DNA from 4 places in the Streptomyces niveiscabiei genome. Region 4 is predicted to be linked to each of the others. Evidence: riboswitches for the same ligand, from Rfam matches in the RefSeq annotation. Region 4 holds a riboswitch; each other region holds the start of a gene.
What was found. A riboswitch is a leader RNA that binds a small molecule or an ion and turns the genes downstream of it on or off. The one in region 4 is predicted to bind cobalamin.
Positions count from the first base shown of each region.

Region 1: another riboswitch for cobalamin. It lies ahead of PV682_RS17950 (CbtB domain-containing protein); the one in region 4 lies ahead of PV682_RS26410 (cobalamin biosynthesis protein).
Region 2: another riboswitch for cobalamin. It lies ahead of PV682_RS13245 (ABC transporter substrate-binding protein); the one in region 4 lies ahead of PV682_RS26410 (cobalamin biosynthesis protein).
Region 3: another riboswitch for cobalamin. It lies ahead of metE (5-methyltetrahydropteroyltriglutamate--homocysteine S-methyltransferase); the one in region 4 lies ahead of PV682_RS26410 (cobalamin biosynthesis protein).

Region 1 is NZ_JARAYJ010000011.1:170,342-175,505, reverse strand. Features, by position in the region: gene PV682_RS17960 (hypothetical protein) at 5-289, opposite strand; gene PV682_RS17955 (CbtA family protein) at 446-1,192, opposite strand; gene PV682_RS17950 (CbtB domain-containing protein) at 1,214-1,429, opposite strand; cobalamin riboswitch at 1,466-1,614, opposite strand; gene PV682_RS17945 (LacI family DNA-binding transcriptional regulator) at 1,686-2,693, opposite strand; gene PV682_RS17940 (alpha-N-arabinofuranosidase) at 2,697-4,214, opposite strand; gene bla (class A beta-lactamase) at 4,414-5,164, opposite strand, start outside.
Region 2 is NZ_JARAYJ010000008.1:25,456-30,619, reverse strand. Features, by position in the region: gene PV682_RS13265 (helix-turn-helix domain-containing protein) at 1-683, shown strand, start outside; gene PV682_RS13260 (HEAT repeat domain-containing protein) at 685-1,890, opposite strand; gene PV682_RS13255 (GNAT family N-acetyltransferase) at 1,946-2,452, shown strand; gene PV682_RS13250 (GNAT family N-acetyltransferase) at 2,488-3,039, shown strand; cobalamin riboswitch at 3,163-3,284, shown strand; gene PV682_RS13245 (ABC transporter substrate-binding protein) at 3,374-4,393, shown strand; gene PV682_RS13240 (FecCD family ABC transporter permease) at 4,405-5,164, shown strand, end outside.
Region 3 is NZ_JARAYJ010000002.1:439,245-444,408, forward strand. Features, by position in the region: gene PV682_RS04085 (allantoin permease) at 1-1,037, opposite strand, end outside; gene metE (5-methyltetrahydropteroyltriglutamate--homocysteine S-methyltransferase) at 1,203-3,494, opposite strand; cobalamin riboswitch at 3,624-3,843, opposite strand; gene PV682_RS04095 (MFS transporter) at 4,013-5,164, shown strand, end outside.
Region 4 is NZ_JARAYJ010000021.1:55,592-60,755, forward strand. Features, by position in the region: gene PV682_RS26400 (inorganic phosphate transporter) at 1-490, shown strand, start outside; gene PV682_RS26405 (hypothetical protein) at 511-732, shown strand; cobalamin riboswitch at 847-987, shown strand; gene PV682_RS26410 (cobalamin biosynthesis protein) at 1,086-2,117, shown strand; gene PV682_RS26415 (cobyric acid synthase) at 2,114-3,622, shown strand; gene cobN (cobaltochelatase subunit CobN) at 3,619-5,164, shown strand, end outside.

The DNA.
Region 1 (5,164 bases), on a different contig from region 4:
GGTCTCATGACCTCCGCCCCCGATACCTCCGCAGCGCCCCGGCGACCGCACACCGCACACAGTCGTCGACCGGCACCCGATGACACCGCACCGGCCCTCCGGCCAACGCCTCCAGTTCCGCCACCAGCCTCTCCGTACGCCTGGCCTGCTCCGCGAGCACCCGTACCCGCGCGCTCTGCCCGCCGACCTGCCGCCTGCTGGCGATCAACCGCTCGTACTCCGGGACAGTCAGCGCCACCACCTCACGCCCGCCGAGGGTGATCCGGCGCGGCCGGGGTGTGTTGGGCACGTGCTTCCTCCGCTCCTCGCCGAAGCCGGGGCTGAAATCTGGGCCGGGGCCGGGATCTCGGCCGGGGCTGGGGCCTGGCCTGCGCCTGCGCCTGCGCCTGCGCCTGCGCCTGCGCCAGCGAACACGTGAGGGCCCCGCAGTCGAGGCCCTCAGGTGTCAGACGGTGACGGTCTCCCGCCGGGTCACGGGATCGGGCCTCAGCAGCCGATGCGCCAACTCCCCGAAGGCGAGCCCGAATCCGGTCCACAACGTCGCCTGGATGGCGAGCGCGGAGAGCCGGAACCGCCACAGGACGGTCGCGGGGAAGTCGGCGGGCACCTCGTTCACGGACGGCAGGAACGCGTACGCCAGCCCGGTCGCGGCGACGAACGCGGCCACCGCGACGACCGTCGCCCACCAGTTGCCGAGGCCAGGCGCGAGCCGCTTGCCGAGGAGGGTCGCGGCGACGGCGAGCAGGACGCTGAGGACCAGCATCAGGAAGTACAGGGTGGTGCGCTTCCCGATGGTGTCGCCGTCGCCGACGGCGGGCGGGTTGGCCGGGTACTTGAGGAACGGGACGACGTAGACGGCGACCAGCGCGCAGCTGGCCAGGAGCAGCGCGGTGGCCCGGGGGCTGAAGCGTCCGACGCGGCCGAGGGCGAAGCAGTACGCGAGGGCCGCGATGCCGCCGAAGGCGACGCCGTAGACGAGGACGCCGGTCGCGAGTCCGGCGGTGGACTGGAGGGAGCGGGAGACGAGTTCGGCCTCGTGGCCGTGCTCGTGGGAGTGGGCCTCCTCGAAGCCGATCGCCTTGTCGACGGAGGGTTCACCGAGGACGTAGGCGACGATCAGGGCGAGCACGCCGGCCGCGAGACCGGCGAGCATGCCCCGCACGAGCAGGTTCCGTACGGTTGCGGAGTTCATGGGGTGTCGGCGTCCCTCGGGTCAGTGGCAGGGGAAGCCGAGCAGGTGGCGGGCGTCGTGCACCCACTCGTGGACCTCTTCGCCGGAGAGGAGTGCGGTGGCGCCCTGCTCGGCGCCGACGAAGTACAGCAGGATCAGCATGAGGACGCCGAAGAAGACGGCCCAGGGGGCGATGGCCTTCAACGGCAGTTTGAGCGGGGTGGTGGCGGTGGTCGGCTGGGCGACGTGCTGCGCCATGGCAGGGCCTCCTTCGGGAGTTCGCGTCCCGTCTCGGTGGTGCTCCGTACGACGGCTACGGGTCTGACTCACCCCTGCCTCGAAGAGGCCGCAGGGCACACAGTGGCGCGACCGTGCCGGGATCTCACCGGCTTCCGTCCTGCCGTCGTTGTCGGGGCGACGATACCGCGTGACGTGTACCCGACCAACCCCGCGTCACCAGGCACTTTCCTCCCGACGCCGCCGCTCAGGGCCCTTCGCCGCCCCGGGTCGCGCCTCACGGGCCGCCGCTCGACTCGCGGATCGCGAGCGTGAAGCCGCTGACGAACTCCTCGTACCGGGGCGGGGGTTCGTGCTGTTCGATGCGGGTGACGAGGAGGGTGACGGCGTGTTCGGCCATGCCGTCGTGGTCGGGGTCGACGCTGGACAGGGACGGGACGAGGTACGCGCTCTCGGCGATGTCGTCGAACCCGATGACCTTGACCTGGCCGGGGACGCGGACGCCGCTGTCGGCGAGTCCGCGCAGGACGCCCATCGCGAGGGTGTCGGTCACGCAGAACACGCCGTCGAAGTCCAGGCCCCCGGCGACCATGTCCCGCGCGCACCGGGCGCCCTCGGCGAGCCCGAACCGGCCGACCTCGCGGACCAGTCCGGGGTCGTACGGCACCCCCGCGTCGGTGAGGGCCTGCCGGTAGCCGGCGTGGCGGAGGCTGGAGGTGTCGATCTCGTCGATGTCTCCGCAGACCAGCGCTATCCGCCGGCACCCCCGCTCGACGAGGTGGGCGACGGCCGCCCGGGACGCCTCCAAGTTGGGCATGCCGACGTGGTCCACGGGTCCGCCGACGATGCGGTCGCCGAGCACGACCACGGGGTGCTCGACGGTGAGGCGTTCGGCGTCGGTCTGCGCCAGGCCGACGGCGCTGAGCAGGAGGCCGTCGTAGAGGCGGTTGCGGGAGAGGGAGAGGGCGTCGAGTTCGCTCTCCCGCGTGGCGCCGGTCTGTTCGATGCCGACGCGCAGGCCGTGGCGTCCGGCGGCGGCGATGACGCCGGCGGCGAGGCGGCTGTAGTACGGGCTGTCGACCTCGGGCACGGCGAGGCCGATCGTGCCGGTGCGGCCCTTGCGGAGGTTGCGGGCGGCGACGTTGACCCGGTAGTCGAGCCGGGCCATCGCCGCGAGGACCTTGTCGCGGGTCTCCCGCCGTACGTGGGGGTGGCCGTTGATGACGTTGGAGACGGTCATCGCGGACACCCCGGCCGCCTTCGCCACGTCCTGGATGGTCGCCACGGGTCAGGTCAGCGGGGCCTGGAGGGTGAGGAAGGAGTGCGGGGGCAGGGTGAGGGTCAGGCCGCCGTCCGTCGCCTTGACCCCGTCGAAGGGGCGTGGCGCGACCGTGTCCCGCTGCTCGGGCGTGTTGTGGTCCTGGACGCGGCCGGCCGTCAGGAGCCGGGCGACCGGGGCGCCGAGGGTGCCTCCCCGCAGGTCGAGGGTGACCTCCGCCGGTTCTTCGGCGTCGAGGTTGGAGAGGGAGACGAGGACCTTGCCGTTCTTGACGCTGGCGGAGACGGAGACGGTCGTGAGTTCCGCCCCGGCGACGGTGCGTCGGGCCTCGTCGGCCTTGAGGTGGACTGCGAGTGAGGTGGCGTCCTGGTGGTCCTTGTTCATCTCGAACACGTGGTACGTCGGAGTGAGGACCAGGCGGTCGCCGTCGGTGAGGATCATCGCCTGGAGGACGTTGACCGTCTGGGCGATGTTCGCCATGTGGAGGCGGGCCGCGTGCTTGTGGAAGATGTCAAAGTGCGTGCTGGCTACGAGCGCGTCGCGCATGGTGTTCTGCTGGAAGAGGAAGCCCGGGTTGGTGCCCGGCTCGACGTCCCACCAGGTGCCCCATTCGTCGAGGACCAGGCCGACCGTGCGGCCACGGTCGTAGATGTCCATCACGTTGGAGTGTCCGGTGAGGATGTCGTCGATGCGGCGGGCCGCGAGCATCGTGCGGTAGTAGTCGTCGGTGTCGAATGCGGTCGCGCTGCCTTTCGCCTCCCACGGTCCGGCCAGTGTGTAGTAGTGAACGGACACGCCCTGGAAGAAGTTCCTGGGCGTCGCGTCGCATCCGAAACAGCTGATCTGCTGCATCAGCGTCTCGGTCCACTTGTAGTCGGCGTCCGACGCGCCGGAGGCGATCCGGTACAGCTTGTTGTCGCCGTGGTCGCGGCAGTACGTGGCGTACTGGCGGGCCAGGTCGGCGGAGTACTCGGCGCGCATGTTGCCGCCGCAGCCCCAGGTCTCGTTCCCGATCCCCCAGTACTTCACCTTCCACGGCTCGTCGCGGCCGTTGTCCTTGCGCAGCCGCACCATCGGGCTGTCGCCGTCGCGGGTCAGGTACTCGACCCACTCGCTCATCTCCCGCACGGTCCCGGAGCCGACGTTCCCGCTGATGTACGGCTCGGCGCCGAGGAGTTCGCACAGGGCCATGAACTCATGGGTGCCGAAGTGGTTGTTCTCCTCGACGTTCCCCCAGTGCGTGTTGACCATCCGAGGCCGTTCCTCGCGCGGCCCAATCCCGTCCCGCCAGTGGTACTCGTCCGCGAAACACCCGCCGGGCCAGCGCAGGTTCGGGATGTTCAGCGCGCGCAGCGCCTCGACGACGTCGAGCCTGATCCCGCCCTCGTTGGGGGTCTCGGAGTCCTCCCCGACCCAGAACCCCCCGTAGATGCAGCGCCCGAGGTGCTCGGCGAAGTGACCGTAGAGGTGCCGGCTGATCGTCGGCCCTTCGATGTCCAGGTTGACGACCGCGGTGGCGTTGGGCACAGCTACTCCCGGGAGACATACGGTGACGTGTACGACGTCGAGGTGATCGTTTGTAGCGATAAACACCTCACACGCCCTCGTCGGGGCCGTCAAGGTCACCCGGCCCCACGGGAGTCACGGAAACTTTCGCTCCCCGACGGGCACCCGCGCCCGCGCGCAGGAAAGGGGTGGCCGGGCGCCCGGCCACCCCTCACCCGCCTCAGGTCAGCGTCGCCGCCACCCGCGCCGCCGCCTTGGCCACCAGCTCGTTCTTCGAGGGCCCCTCGGCCGCGTACGTCGTCGTCAGCACCGCGATCACCAGCGGCGCCCTGCCGGGCGGCCACACCACGCCGACGTCGTTGGCGACGCCGTAGGAGCTCGCGCCGCCCGTCTTGTCGGCGAGGATCCAGTCCGCGGGGAGTCCGGCGCGGAAGCGGGTGACGTTGGTGGAGTTGGCGACCATCCAGGAGGTGAGGCGGGTGCGGTCGGCGGGCCGCAGGACGTCGCCCAGGAGGAACTTCGCGTAGGTGCGGGCGATCGCGTGGGGCGTCGTCGTGTCCGTCGTGCGCCAGGGTTCGGCGGAGTTGAGGTCGGGCTCCCAGCGGTCGAGGCGGGTCACGGGGTCGCCGAGAAAGCGGGCGAAGCGGGTGATGGCGGTGGGGCCGCCGAGTTCGCGCAGGAGGAAGTTGGCGGCGGCGTTGTCGCTGTGGGAGACGGCGGCGGCGCAGAGTTCCTCGACGGTCATGCCGGTGTCGAGGTGCTTCTCGGTGACCGGCGCGTATCCGGAGTCCGTCAGCTCCTGCCGCGTGTAGTGGATGCGCTTGGCCGGGTCCAGGCCGTCGCGCAGGACGGCCGCCGCGGCCGGCGCCTTGAACACCGAGCACATCGGGAACCGTTCGTCCGCGCGGTGCGTCAGCGTCCTCCCGGTCGCGGTGTCGTGGGCGAAGACGCCCAGCCGGGCGGCGTACTCC
Region 2 (5,164 bases), on a different contig from region 4:
GTACCCGCCTCCTCCGCCAGGTGTTGCTGGGCGGCGCGCTCCCCCCGCTCTCCGAACTGACCCGCGCGGGTATCCGCCCCGGCCCCGACGGCCTCCACCACTGCCTGGCCGCCGACAACACCACCCTCCCGGGCATCCCGGCGGCAACCGCCCTCCTGGACGGCCGGCTTGCCGCGCTCTCCCCCCTGCCCCCGACGCCGGACCAGCTCGAACCCGGCGCGCTGGTCGTCATGGCCCCGGCCGCCCCGCTGGCACACCTCCCCGAGCTGTACCGCCTGTGCGTCGACGCGGTCGACCTGCTCCGCCGCCAGAGCCGCCACGGCCTCCACGAACTGACCGACCTGGCCGCCGAGTTGGCCCTCTCCCAACAGCCCCTGCTGGGCGCGTACGTGACGACCCGCCGCCTCGGCGCCCTCGACCCCACCGACGACTTCCACCGCCAACTCGCCCTGACCGCCCTCACGTTCCTCGACCTGGGCCGCCGCCTCGACCAGACCGCCGCAGCACTCTTCACCCACCCCAACACCGTCCGCTACCGCCTGGCCCGACTCCAGCAGATCACCGACAGCTCCCTGGCCGGCGCCCCGGTCAGCCACACCGAAACCCTGCACTGGTGGTGGGCGTTGACAACCTGGCTGGGCGAGGAACGAACGGTGGACGCGTCGTACGAGGACGCGGGGTAGCTCAGCACCCCCACCGCCTCAGGGCGCTCCGCCGGTGGTCGTCCTCGAACCCCTCGCCGAGCGGTCCGACACGTTCGACGGCCTCAGCGATACGGGGGTCTCCGTGCCGCAGCAGACCATAGGCGGCCTCCAGCCGGACGATGACGTCATCGTCACCGAGCAGGCTCCACAGGGCGTCGATGACGGCCGGGCAGGTGTCCTCGATGGAGCCGAGTTGTTCGGCGGCCGTGCCGTGCATGTCCGTGTCCGGGCCCTCGGCGAGGAGGACCAGCGCCTCGGTCCGTGCCGCGAGGAGGCCGCTGTCCCCCGCGCTCGCCGCGCACGCGCAGGCGCGGACCAGTGCGTCCGGGTCGCGCATGAGCGCACGCAGGGCGGTCGCGGCCCCGGGGGTGAGAGGAGCGCCTCCGTAGTCGGCGAGGACGTCGGGGACCGCGCGGCGTACTCGGACGTCGGGGTGGTCGGCGTAACTCAGTGCCATGAGGCCGTGGTTGGGGTCCGTGTACTGGCCGAAAGCCTTCACCACCTCGGCGAGTATCCCGGGGTCCACCTCCTGCGCGGCCCACGTGGTCAGCAGGGCGAGCGTCTCCGGCACAGGGCCCCGGCCGCTGATCCCGCGTGACCACAAGTGGTGGGCCACGAACCGGCGATGGACCGGGTCCGGGTGGCGGTGGTGAGCCGCGAGAGCGGACCAGGTCTCCAGGCTGGGGCGGTTGCACAGGTGCCAGTCCACCGCCGTCCAGTCCACGTGACCCTCGTCCGCGACCGCCGCGGCACGGGCGACCAGTTCGTCCACCGGGGTCAGGATCAGGAAGGCCCGCTCCAGCAGCGTCAGCACCGCGCCGTGCCCGGCTCGTACGACGTGCTCGCCGAGGCGGATCTCCTCGACCCAGTCGTACTCGTCGTCCAGCACCCGCACCGACTCAGACGGCCCCGACTCCCCTGTCCTGCGCCGGAGTTCCTCCTCCGCGCCGGTCTCGTACCAGCGCCTGGCCGATGCGAGGAGGCGGGCTCGGTCGGGTTGGGGAAGGCGTAGGCAGGGGTCCTTGCCCAGGAGGGTGAGGACGAGGGACGGGGAGCCGCTGTCCACCGCGCGGGACAGGGGTGTGGTGCCGTCCGGGAGGAGTTCGTCCGGGTCGGCTCCATCGTCGTACATCAGTCTCTCGGCGGCGGTGTCGTCGTACGCGGCGATGGCCGTACACAGGTCCATGATCTGCGTTCCCCCTACGATCAGGGTCCGACGATAGGACAAGGGGAGCACACCGTTGGACAGGATTTCGGCGGAGCCGATCCGTACCGCGCGGCTGGGGCTGTTGCCGTTGCGGGTCGAGTATGCCGAGGAGATGGCGGGGGTGCTGGCCGATCCGGCGTTGTATGAGTTCATCGGCGGGGGGCCGGGGACGGTGGAGGAAGTGCGGGCGCGGTACGAGCGGTTGGCGGCGGGGGCTCCGGAGCCGGGGGTCTCGTGGCTGAACTGGGTGGTGCGGCTTGGGGAGGAGGGGTGTCTGGTGGGGACGGTTCAGGCGACGGTCGTGGACGCCGGGCCGCGTGCCGAGGTCGCGTGGGTCGTGGGAACGCCGTGGCAGGGGCGGGGGATCGCGGGTGAGGCAGCCCGGGGGTTGGTGGAGTGGCTCGGTGGCATGTCGGTGCGTACGGTCGTCGCGCATGTCCATCCCGAGCATGCGGCGTCCGCCGCCGTGGCGAGAGGGGCGGGGCTCGTGGCCACCGGGGAGTGGCACGAGGGCGAGATGCGGTGGGTGAGGAAAACGTGAAGCGCCTGTCGCCGCGCAGGAGTTACGTTGCCCCGATGACCTCCCTCACCACCGACCGCCTCCACCTCCGCCTCTTCACCCCGGACGATCTCGACGACCTGTACGCGTATCAGGGGCTGCCCGAGGTCGCCCGTCATCTGTACCGGCCGCCGCTCAGCAGGGAGCAGTGCGGGGAGAGCCTGGCACGCCGCGCCGAGGGGTCGCCCTGGGGCGAGGACGGTGACAGCCTGGTCCTGGCGGTGTGCCGGCGGGGCGAGCCCGGGGTCGTGGGGGAGATCGTCCTCAAGGCGGCGAGTGTGCGTGCCCGGCAGACCGAGATCGGCTGGGTCTTCAACCCCGCGCACAGCGGCCGGGGTTACGCGACGGAGGCGGCCCGCGCGGGAGCCGGCCTGGCCTTCGGCGAGTTGCGCACCCACCGCCTGTACGCCCGTATCGACGCCCTGAACACCGGTTCCGTACGGGTCGCCGAGCGGCTCGGCATGCGCCGCGAGGCCCACTTGGTGGAGAACGACCTCGACGGGGAGCGGTGGGGAAGCGAGTACGTGTACGCGATGCTGGCGCGGGAGTGGGAGAGCGGGCGGGGGTGAGAACCCGCGTCCCCGCCGGTCGGTCACTTCCCGGCCCCGCCCCACCCCCCTCCGCCCCTTCCCCGCGTGATAGCTTCCCAGGGCCAGTCGAACCCACGTGCGTCCGAGCGAACGCACGAGGTCAGGGAATCCGGTGGGACTCCGGAGCTGACGCGCAGCGGTGAGGGTGACGGGCGGGACAGCAGGCCACTGGACGGTTCGTCCGGGAAGGCGTCCCGGCTGGACGATCCCGAGTCCGAAGACCTGCTGGCGGCCTCCGGCCGGAGCCCCGGCGAGGGGGTGCGACCGTACGACCGGGCTTCGCGTACGAGCCCTCGACGCCGAAGGAAGCTCTGTGCGACTCGCACGTCCTGCCGTACTGGCTGCTGTGTCCGCTGTTCTCGTCGCGGGGTGCGGGTCTTCGTCCCCTGCGTCCCCCGAGGACGAGAGTTCAGGCGCCCTCACTCTCACGAACTGCGGCGAGAAAGTCTCCGTCGGCAGCCCCCCGAAGCGCGCGGTCTCCCTCAACCAGGGCACCACGGAGATCATGCTCTCCCTGGGCCTCGCGGACCGCATGGTGGGGACGGCGACCTGGACGGACCCGGTGTCCAAGGGCCTGGAGAAGGAGAACGCGAAGGTCGAGCGCCTCGCGGACAACGCGCCCTCGCTGGAGAGGGTCCTGGACGCGGAACCGGACTTCGTGGCGGCCTCGTTCGCGTCGACGCTGGGCAAGGGCGGCGTGGCCCCGAGGGAACAGTTCGAGAAGCTGGGCGTCCCGACGTACCTGTCCCCCTCGGACTGCGTCGGCAAGGACAACGGCGGGGACGGCGACGGCGCGCGCACGCAGCCGCTGTCGATCGACACGGTGTACGGCGAAGTCCTGGACCTGGCGAGGATCTTCGGCGTCGAGGAGCGCGGCGAGAAGCTGGTCGCTGACCTCAAGGAGCGCGTGCGGAAGGCGACTTCGGGTCTGAGGGCCCAGGACGTCACCCTGCTCTACTGGTTCGCGAACTCCCAGTCCCCCTACCTCGCGGGCTGTTGCGGAGCTCCCGGCGTCATCACCCGCGCGCTGGGCGCGAAGAACGTCTTCGACGACACCAAGGACGAATGGCCGCAGGTGAGTTGGGAGACGGTCGCGGACCGGGACCCGGCGGTCCTGGTGATCGGCGACCTCACGCGCAAGCAGCAGACGGCGGAGACGGCCGCGAAGAAGATCGCGTTCCTGGAGTCGAACCCGGTCACGAGGAACATGACGGCGGTGAGGAACAAGCGGTACGTCCTGCTGTCGGGCCAGGCCATGAACCCGACGATCCGTACGGTCGAGGGCATCGAGAAGGTCGCGGCGGCGCTGCGGACGTACGGCCTCTCCCGGTGACCCGCCGCCTCGTGACCCGCGGTCTCCTGTTCACCGCGGGCGGCCTGGCGCTGCTGGCCGCGTCGGTCGCGCTGGCGATCACGATCGGCCCGGCGGACATCGCGGTCGCGGACGTGTGGGCGTCGGTGGCGTCCCATCTCGGCTGGGGCCACACGGAGTTGAGCCCGCTGCGGGACGGCATCGTGTGGAACCTGCGCCTGCCGCGCACGCTCCTCGCGGCGGTGTGCGGCGCCGGGCTCGCGGTGTGCGGCGCGGTGATGCAGTCGCTGCTGCGCAACCCGCTCGCCGACCCCTTCGTCCTCGGCGTCTCCTCGGGCGCCTCGACGGGCGCGGTCGTCATCGTCGTGCTCGGCGCGGGCGGCGGCCTGGTGTCGGTGTCGGGCGGCGCGTTCATCGGGGCGGTGCTGGCGTTCGGCCTGGTGCTGCTGCTGAGCCACACGCTGGGCGGTACGACGGACCGGGTGGTCCTCGCGGGGGTCGCGGCGATGCAGCTCTTCTCGGCGCTGACGTCGTTCATCGTGATGACGGCGGCGGACGCGGAGACCACGAGGGGCGTCCTGTTCTGGCTGCTGGGCTCGCTGAGCGGCGCGGACTGGACGGACGTCGCCGTCGGTACGGCGGTCCTCGCGGCGGCGCTGCTGGTCTGCGTCGGCCAGGCGCGCACGCTGGACGCGTTCGCGTTCGGGCAGGACGCGGCGATGTCGCTGGGCGTCTCGGTGGCCCGTACCCGTCTGATCCTGCTCTGCACGACGGCCCTGCTGACGGCGGCCC
Region 3 (5,164 bases), on a different contig from region 4:
GAGTTCGTCCAGGCCAGCGAACCGGAGTACGCGTTCGTCACATTGATCTTGATCTGGCTGATCACGACGAGGACGACGGCCAGCGGAACGACCAGCCAGGACGGCATCATCGCGTCGAACGCGCCCCGGAACTGCTGGATCGGCTCGGGCGCCGCGTCCGCCCCGACCTTCGCGATGATGTACACCGCGAGGAACACGCCGATCGCCTGCTTCAGCGCACCGAGGACCACCCACCCGGGACCGGCCATGATCACGGCCGTCCACCAGCTCCGCTTGTTCGCCTCGGTCTTGGGCGGCATGAACCGCAGGTAGTCGATCTGCTCACCGATCTGCGCGATGAGCGAGAGACACACGCCGGCCCCGAGGAGCACGGACGCCGTGTTGATGCCGCCCTCGCCGTCCGTACCCGCGTAGTTCAGGAACTTGTCGACCGTGCCGGGGTCGGTCGCGACCAGGTACACCAGCGGCCCCACCATCAGCAGCAGCCAGATCGGCGTCGTCCACACCTGGAGCTTGCTCAGCGCCTTCATGCCGTAGATCACCAGCGGGATGACCATCAGCGTGGAGACCAGGTAGCCGAGCCACAGGGGGAGTCCGAGGCCCAGCTTCAGCCCCTGGGCCATGATCGACCCTTCGAGCGCGAAGAAGATGAACGTGAAGCTCGCGAAGATGACGCTGGTCAGCACCGAGCCGTAGTACCCGAACCCCGAGCCCCGCGTGATCAGGTCCAGGTCGATGTTGTACCGCGCGCCGTAGTACGCCAGCGGGAACCCCGTCACGAAGATGACCACGGCCGCCACGGCGATCGCCACGAGCGCGTTGCCGGTGCCGTGCGCCAGGCCGATGCCCGCGCCGATCGAGAAGTCCGCCATGTAGGCGATGCCGCCCAGCGCGGTCGTCGCCACGACCATCGGGGTCCAGCGGCGGTAGCTGCGGGGCGCGAAGCGGAGGGTGTAGTCCTCCAGGGTCTCCTTGGTGGCCTGGTCGGTGGTCGGGGCTGGGGCTGTGCGTATGTCTGTCTGCGGCTCGACGCTCACTACATCTCCTTGCGGCGGGGAGGGGACTGTTGTCCCGCGAGACGGCTTGCGGGAGCACGGAGACGGTAGGCAGAGGGTGTTACCCCTAAATACTTCCTGTATGAAGGAGATGTTTCGGTGAACGGGCGAAGCCCCCGGGGATCCCCGAGGGCTTCACCTCCCGGCTCAGGACAGTTCCGCCCGCACCCTCCTCGCCGCCGTCACCAGGTTCTCCAGCGACTCCCGCGTCTCCGGCCAGCCCCTCGTCTTCAGCCCGCAGTCCGGGTTCACCCACAGGCGGTCCGCCGGGATCGCCTCAAGTCCCGCCCGGAGCAACGCCGAAGCCTCCTCCGCGCTCGGCACGCGCGGCGAGTGGATGTCGTACACCCCCGGGCCCGCCTCCCTCGGATAGCCGTGCGCCGCCAGTTCCCGCGCCACCTGCATGTGCGAGCGGGCCGCCTCCAGGCTGATCACGTCCGCGTCCAGCGCGTCGATCGCCTCCACGACGTCCCCGAACTCCGCATAGCACATGTGCGTGTGGATCTGGGTGCGCGCCTGGACGCCGGACGTCGCCAGGCGGAACGCCTCCGTCGCCCACTCCAGGTACGCCGCGTGGTCCGCCCCGCGCAGCGGCAGCGTTTCCCGCAGCGCCGGTTCGTCCACCTGGATCACCGGACTCCCCGCCGCCTCAAGGTCGTTCACCTCGTCGCGCAGGGCGAGCGCCACCTGGCGGGCCGTCTCGCCGAGCGGCTGGTCGTCCCGTACGAACGACCACGCCAGCATCGTCACCGGCCCCGTCAACATGCCCTTGACCGGGCGGGAGGTGAGGGACTGGGCGTACGACGTCCAGCGGACCGTCATCGGGTCGGGGCGGGAGATGTCCCCGGCGAGGATCGGGGGACGGACGTACCGGGTGCCGTAGGACTGGACCCAGCCGTGCTGGGTGGCGAGGTAGCCCGTGAGCTGTTCGGCGAAGTACTGGACCATGTCGTTCCGTTCGGGTTCGCCGTGGACCAGCACGTCGATGCCGGCCTTCTCCTGGAAGGCGATCACCTCCCGGATCTCGGCGCGGATGCGGTCCTCGTAGCCGTCGAGGCCGATCCGCCCCGCCCGCAAGTCCGCGCGGGCGGCCCGGAGTTCACCGGTCTGCGGGAACGAGCCGATCGTGGTCGTCGGCAGCGTGGGCAGCCCGAGATGCGCGCGCTGCGCCAAGGCCCGCTCGGCGTACGGCTGTTCGCGGCGGGTGTCGGCCGCAGTGACCGCCGCCGCACGGGCCCGCACATCCGGGTCGCGCGTGATCGGTGACCCTGCCCGGGACGTCAAATCCGCGTGGTTGGCGGCGAGTTCGGCGGCGATGGCGCCGGTTCCGCTGGTCAGTCCGCGCGCCAGGGTGACGACCTCGGCGGTCTTCTGCCGGGCGAAGGCCAGCCAGCGCAGGATCTGCGGGTCGGTGTCGCGTTCGAGGCCGGTGTCGAGGGGGACGTGCAGGAGGGAGCAGGAGGCGGCGACGTCGACGCGGCCGGCGAGCCCGAGGAGGGTGCCCAGCAGGGTCAGCGACTTCGCGAGGTCGTTCACCCAGACGTTGCGGCCGTCGACCACCCCCGCGACGAGCCGCTTGCCGGGCAGCCCGCCGACGGACGCGAGGTCCTCCAGCGTGCCGGGCCGCGTGAAGTCGAGGGCGAGCCCCTCGACGGGCGCCTTGGCCAGCACCGGCAGGGCCTCGCCGGGCCGGTCGAAGTAGGTCGCGACCAGCAGCTCGGGACGGTCCCCGAGCGTGCCGAGGTCCCGGTACGCGCGCGCGGCGGCGTTCAGCTCGGCCGGGGTGCGGTCCTGGACGAGGGCGGGCTCGTCGAGCTGCACCCACCGGGCACCGGCCGCGCGCAGCTCGGCGAGGATCTCGGCGTACACCGGCAGGAGCCGGTCGAGGAGGGTGAGCGGCTCGAAGGCGGGGTCGACGCCGGGGGCGGGCTTGGCCAGCAGCAGGTAGGTGACCGGGCCGACGAGGACCGGGCGCGCCGTCAGGCCGAGGGCGAGGGCCTCCCTCAACTCGGCGAGCTGCTGGGCGGGTTCGGCGCGGAAGACCGTGTCCGGGCCCAACTCGGGCACCAGGTAGTGGTAGTTGGTGTCGAACCACTTGGTCATCTCCAGTGGCGGCGCGTCCTGCGTGCCGCGCGCCATGGCGAAGTAGCGGTCCAACGGGTCGGCGATTCCCGCGTGGCGTACGGGAATCGCGCCGACCATGACGCTGGTGTCGAGGACGTGGTCGTACAGCGAGAAGTCGCCGGTGGGCACCTCGTCGAGGCCGGCGTCGGAGAGGCGGCGCCAGGTCGCGGCGCGCAGGTCGGCGGCGGTCGAGCGGAGTTCGCCTGCGGTGACGCGGCCCTTCCAGTAGCCCTCGACGGCCTTCTTCAGTTCCCGGTGCTCGCCCTGCCGGGGGTAGCCGTACAGGGTTGCCGCGGCTGCGGACTTCGTGGTCACGGAGATCTCCTTCACGAGACGATTCCCTGAGGTCCCGGCGACGGGACGAGGGCGTGAAGGAGCGGACGGCACGAAGCCGCCTGTGCGCCGACCCACCCGCGAGGTCACCGGAACTCCGTGCGCGAACACATCGCGCACGGGCAGTCGGCAGGTCTTCGGACTCGCGGGCACGCCTCCTCCGAGGACGAGGCACCTACTGGCCGTCGCTTCCCAGGCCCCATGGGCCCAGTGCGTATGACGGCGGTCGTTCCCGCTCACCGCTGCGGGGCAGTCCCGGATTCCCACCGGGTTCCCTCTTGCGACGCGGCCCGTCTGGCTGACGGGGCGAACCGGCTGCGGTGATCAGCGTACGGGGTGAACCGCCGGTACGGGGAGGGCCTTTGGGAAACCGGCCGGTATGTGACGCCGGTCTCTTTATCGAAACGGTTGAGTTTCGCTAGTGAGGTGTGTAGCGTTCCTGAAGTACGAAACCGTTTCGTTCGCGAGACGCCCGATCATCTCATCGGAGCAGGCCCCTGATGTCACAGACCACTCAGACGCCGGACACGACGTCACTCACGAAGACAGCCGAGGAACCCGCGTCCCGTCACCGCTGGTGGGTCCTCGCGATGATCGGCATAGCCCAGCTGATGGTCACCCTGGACGCGACGATCGTGAACATCGCGATGCCGTCCGCCCAGGCCGACCTCGGGTTCTCCGACGGCGACCGGACCTGGATCGTCACCGCCTACTCCCTCGCCTTCGGCAGCCTCCTGCTCCTCGGCGGCCGGATCGCGGACCTCTTCGGCCGCAAGGTCGCCTTCCTGATCGGCGTCGGCGGCTTCGCGGCGGCCTCCGCGCTGGCCGGCGCCGCCACGAACTTCGAGGTCCTCGTCGTCGGCCGCACCCTCCAGGGCCTGTTCGGCGCGCTCCTCGCACCGGCCGCGCTCTCCCTGCTGACCACGACGTTCACCGACGCCAAGGAGCGCGCCCGCGCCTTCGGTATCTACGGCGCCATCGCCGGCTCCGGCGCGGCCGTCGGCCTGCTGCTCGGCGGGGTCCTCACCGAGTACCTCGACTGGCGCTGGACCCTCTACGTCAACCTCGCCCTCGCCGTGATCCCCCTGGTCGGCGGCTGGATCCTGCTCAAGCGCACGGCCCGCGAACCCGGCGCGAAACTCGACATCCCCGGCACGATCCTCGTCACCACGGGTCTCTTCTCCGTCGTCTACGGCTTCTCGATGGCCGAGTCCCACGACTGGTCCTCCCCGCGCTCCTGGGGCTTCTTGACCATCGGCGCCGTCCTGCTCGCCGCGTTCACCTGGTGGCAGACCAGGGCGTCCCACCCGCTGCTCCCGCTGCGCGTCCTGCTCGACCGCGACCGCGGCGCCTCCTTCGCCGTGATGCTGATCTCCAGCGCCGGGATGTTCGGCGTCTTCCTCTTCCTGACCTACTACCTCCAGCTCAGCCTCGGCTTCTCCGCCGTCAAGACCGGGCTCGCGTTCCTGCCGATGGTCGGCGCGCTGATGGTCGCGGCCACCGTCGCGACCAGCTTCCTCGTCCCGCGGATCGGCCCGAAGGTGATCGTCCCGCTCGGCATGGGCCTCGGCGCGCTCGGCCTGGTCTGGATGACGGGCCTGGACCTCGACAGCACGTACGCCACCCACGTCATGCCGCCGCTGGTCCTCACC
Region 4 (5,164 bases):
GCGCATCATCCGCACGATGGGCAAGGGCCTCACCGACCTCCAGCCGCAGCAGGGCTTCGCGGCGCAGACGTCCGCCGCTACGGTCATCCTCGCCTCCTCGCACCTCGGCTTCTCCCTCTCCACCACGCACGCGGTCTCCGGGTCCGTGATGGGCGCGGGGCTCGGCCGCAAGGGCGGGGTCGTGCGGTGGTCCACCGCCACGCGGATGTTCGTCGCGTGGGGGCTGACGCTGCCGGCCGCCGCGCTGGTCGGGGCGCTCGCGGAGTCGGTCACGGACCTCGGTGACTGGGGTACGGCCGCCGTCGCGGTGTTCCTCGTCGCCTCCAGCGCGGCGATCTGGAAGATCTCGCGGCGTGAGGTCGTGGACCACACCAACGTGAACGACGACTCCTCGACACCCGATGCCGGTGCCGCCGACATCAAGGTCGTGATCCCCTCCCCGGCGACCGCCGCCACCGACCCGGCCGCTCCCCCGGCCGCGACCGTCTGACCCCGAAGGACACCGCAACCATGAAGATCGACTGGTCCGCACTCGGCTCCGTCTTCGGTGTCAGCCTCGTGGTCACCGTCGGGCTCGTGACCCTCTTCACGCTCGGCGTCATGGGCCTGTCCCGCCACGAGCGCGCCCAGGCCGACGGCGGCTCCGCCGCGCTCGCGGTGACGGGGGCGTACGCCTGCTTCGCCGCGTGCCTGGGGGCCGTGGCGTACGGCATCAGCCTCATCGTCGCCTGAGCGCCCGGAAAACCGGCAGCAACCGTTTGCACAACCCCGTACGGCACCCGCTGTACGGGGTTTCGTGTGGGGTTCTGCACACTCCGCTCTCGCAGGTCAACGGTGAGTTGACGGGTCTTCGAGGCCCGTGGTGGACTGCCAGGGCCATGTACGGCGGCTCAGGAGGAAGTCCGGTGCGAATCCGGCGCGGTCCCGCCACTGTGACCGGGGTAGTCATCCCCGGGAGCCAGGAACTCCCACCGCCGGTCTCGTCGAACCAGGGCGTGGACACCCTGAGTGAGGACATATCGCCATGCTCGGCCGCCGATTGAGGTACCGACTCCGACCGCTCACCCCTACGGCCGGCTGAGCCGATGGGTGCCGGTCGCATCTACGCGTACGGCGCCGCCGCCGGACTCCTCGGTGACCTGCTGCTCGGCGATCCCCGCCGGGGTCATCCGGTCGCCGCGTTCGGGCGTGCCGCGGCGTGTGCGGAGCGGGCGTTGTGGCGTGACCACCGGGGGTGGGGTGCGCTGCACACGGCCGTCTGCGTGGGGGGCGCGGTGGCTCTCGGGGCCGTCTCGCAGGCTGCTGTGCGCCGCTCCCCCGCCGCTTCCCTCGCGTTGACCGGCCTCGCCACGTGGGCGGTCGTCGGCGGTACCTCCCTCGCGCGCGAGGCCCGGCACATCGGGCGGGCCCTGGAGGCCGGGGACGTCGAGGCGGCGCGGGCCCGGCTGCCGCATCTGTGCGGGCGCGATCCGCAGGCGCTGGACGCGGACGGGATCGCGCGCGCGGTTGTGGAATCGGTTGCTGAGAACACCTCCGACGCCGTGGTGGGCGCGCTGGTGTGGGGGGCCGTGGGCGGGGTGCCGGGGCTGCTCGGGTTCCGGGCCGTCAACACGCTCGACGCGATGGTGGGGCACCGGTCGCCCCGTCATCTGCGGTACGGGTGGGCGTCCGCCCGGCTCGACGACGTCGCCGGGTGGCCGGGGGCCCGGCTGACCGCCGTGCTCGCGTGTGCCGCCGGAGACGATCCCCGGGGTGCCGTACGGGCCTGGCAGGCGGACGCCGTGAAGCATCCGAGCCCCAACGCCGGGCCGGTGGAGGCGTCGTTCGCGGGGGCGCTGGGGGTGCGGATGGGCGGGACGTTGTCGTACGCGGGGCGGGTCGAACACCGGCCCGTGCTCAACGGGGGTGGGCGCGGGGTGGTCGTCGGGGACATCGAGCGGGCGGTACGGCTGTCCCGGCGGGTGAGTTGGCTGGCGCTGGGGGCGACGGTCGCCGGGCGGGCGTTGGCGGGGAGGGCGCTGGCGGGGCGTGGCGCTGCCGGGCGTGGCGCTGCGGGGCTCGGTGCTGCCGGGCGTGGTTTGTGCAAACGGTTGCTGAAAAAGGGGGCCAGCGTATGAGCGGCGGGCTACTGGTCGCCGGGACCACCTCCGACGCCGGTAAGAGTGTCGTCACCGCCGGGATCTGCCGGTGGCTCGTACGGCAGGGCGTGAAGGTCGCGCCGTTCAAGGCGCAGAACATGTCCCTCAACTCGTTCGTGACCCGCGAGGGCGCGGAGATCGGGCGGGCGCAGGCGATGCAGGCGCAGGCGTGCCGGATCGAGCCGACCGCGCTGATGAACCCGGTGCTGCTGAAGCCCGGCGGGGAGCGGAGCAGTCAGGTCGTGCTGATGGGGAAGCCCGTCGGCGAGATGGACGCGCGCCGGTATCACGGGGGCCGCCAGGAGCAGTTGCTCGGAACGGTGCTCGACTGCCTCGCCGAACTCCGGTCCACGCACGACGCGGTGATCTGCGAGGGCGCCGGATCGCCCGCCGAGATCAACCTGCGGCGCACCGACATCGTCAACATGGGGATCGCGCGCAACGCGGCGTTGCCGGTGCTGGTGGTCGGGGACATCGACCGCGGCGGCGTCTTCGCCTCGTTCTTCGGGACGGTCGCCCTGCTCTCGCCGGAGGACCAGGCCCTGGTCGCCGGGTTCCTGGTGAACAAGTTCCGCGGCGATGTGTCGCTGCTGGAACCGGGGTTGGAGATGCTGCGCGGGCTGACCGGCCGGCCGGCGTACGGGGTGCTGCCGTTCCGGCCGGGCCTCGGGATCGACGAGGAGGACGGCATGGCGGTGTCCCTGCGGGGCGCCGTACGGGAGTCCTCGCTCGCGCCGCCGGTCGGGGACGAGATCCTCCGGGTCGCCGTCTGCGCCGTGCCGTTGATGTCGAACTTCACGGACGTGGACGCGCTGGCCGCCGAACCCGGCGTGGTGGTGCGGTTCGTGGACCGGCCGGAGGAACTCGCGGACGCGGACCTGGTCGTCGTACCCGGAACCCGGGGGACGGTGAAGGCACTTGAGTGGCTTCGCGAGCGGGGGCTAGCCGTCGAGTTGGCTCGCAGAGCTGCCGCCGGGAGGCCGACTCTGGGGATCTGCGGCGGTTTTCAGCTCCTCGGCGAGCGCATCGAGGACGACGTCGAGTCGCGTGCCGGCGTCGTCGACGGGCTCGGACTGCTGCCCGTGCGGGTGCGGTTCGCCCGCGAGAAGACTCTGACCCGGCCGGTGGGCGAGGCCCTCGGGGAGCGGGTCGAGGGGTACGAGATCCATCACGGGGTCGCCGAAGTCGTAGGCGGGGACCCCTTCCTGGACGGCTGCCGGGTCGGCGCCGTCTGGGGTACGCACTGGCACGGTTCGCTGGAGTCGGACGGGTTCCGGCGGGCGTTCCTGCGCGAGGTGGCCGCCGCCGCGGGCCGCCGCTTCGTGCCCGCCGACGACACCTCGTTCGCCGTGCTGCGCGAGCAACAGCTCGATCTGCTCGGCGATTTGATCGAACAGCACGCGGACACAGACGCGCTCTGGCGGCTCATCGAGTCGGGAGCGCCGCAAGGACTGCCCTTCATCCCCCCGGGAGCGCCCGCATGAGCACAGTTTTGCTGTTGTCGACCGCCGACACGGACCTGCTGGCGGCGCGCGCCTCCGGCGCCCCGTACCGGATCGGGAACCCGACCCGGGTGGACGTCGCCGGGGAGCTTCCGGCGCTGATCGAGGGCGCCGACATCGCTGTCGTACGGCTCCTGGGCGGCAAGCGGGCCTGGGAGGACGGGCTCGCGGCGCTCAGGTCGGCGGGGATTCCCACCGTGTTGCTGGGCGGCGAGGCCGTGCCGGACGCGGAGCTGATGGCGGAGTCGTCGGTGCCGGCCGGGGTGGTGGCGGAGGCGCTGCGGTATCTCGTCGAGGGCGGGTCGGCGAACCTCGTCGAGCTGGCCCGATTCCTCTCCGACACCGTGCTGTTGACCGGTGAGGGGTTCGAAGAGCCGCAGAAGATGCCGGAGTTCGGGGTCCACGGGTCTTTCGAGATCCGCGAGGGCCGTCCCACCGTCGGCGTTCTCTTCTACCGGGCCCACGAGTTGAGCGGCAACACCGCCTTCGTCGACACCCTGTGCGACGCGATCGAGGCGCGCGGCGCCAACGCGCTTCCCGTGTACTGCGGTTCGCTGCGCGGCGCGGACGCCGGGCTGTACGAACTCCTGGGTGGGGCCGACGCGTTGGTGGCGACGGTCCTCGCGGCCGGCGGCACGCACGCCTCGGAGGCGTCGGCTGGCGGCGACGAGGAGGCGTGGGACATCGGCGCGCTGGCCGATCTCAACATCCCTGTGCTGCAAGGGCTTTGCCTCACCTCGTCGCGCGCGGCGTGGGACGAGTCGGACGCGGCCCTCTCCCCCATGGACGCGGCGATGCAGGTCGCGATCCCCGAGTTCGACGGGCGGATCATCACCGTCCCGTTCTCCTTCAAGGAGCAGGGCCCGGACGACGTCCCGGTGTACGTCGCCGACCCCGAGCGGGCTGGGCGGGTCGCCGGAATCGCCGTGCGCCACGCGCAGTTGAGGCACAAGCCGAACGCGGAGAAGCGCGTCGCGCTGGTCTTCACGGCGTACCCGACGAAGCACTCCCGGGTCGGCAACGCGGTCGGTCTGGACACGCCCGCTTCGGCGGTGCGGGTGCTGGACGCGCTGCGGGACGCCGGGTACGGGGTGTCCGAATACCCCTCCGAGGGCGACGAGTTGATCCACCGGCTCATCGAGGCCGGTGGGCATGACGTGGAGTGGCTGACCGAGGAGCAGTTGGCGTCCGCGCCCGCGCGGGTGCCGCTCGCCGACTACCAGGCGTGGTTCGACAAGCTCGATCCGGAGCTGCGGGACGCGATGACCGAGGCGTGGGGCGAGCCGCCGGGCTCGCTGTATGTCGACGGCGACGAAATCGTTCTCGCCTCCCTCCAGTTCGGGAACGTCGTCGTGATGATCCAGCCGCCGCGCGGCTTCGGGGAGAACCCGATCGCGATCTACCACGACCCGGACATGCCGCCGTCGCACCACTACATGGCCGCGTACCGCTGGCTGAACAACTCGTTCGGCGCCGACGCGATCGTCCACATGGGCAAGCACGGCACGATGGAGTGGCTGCCGG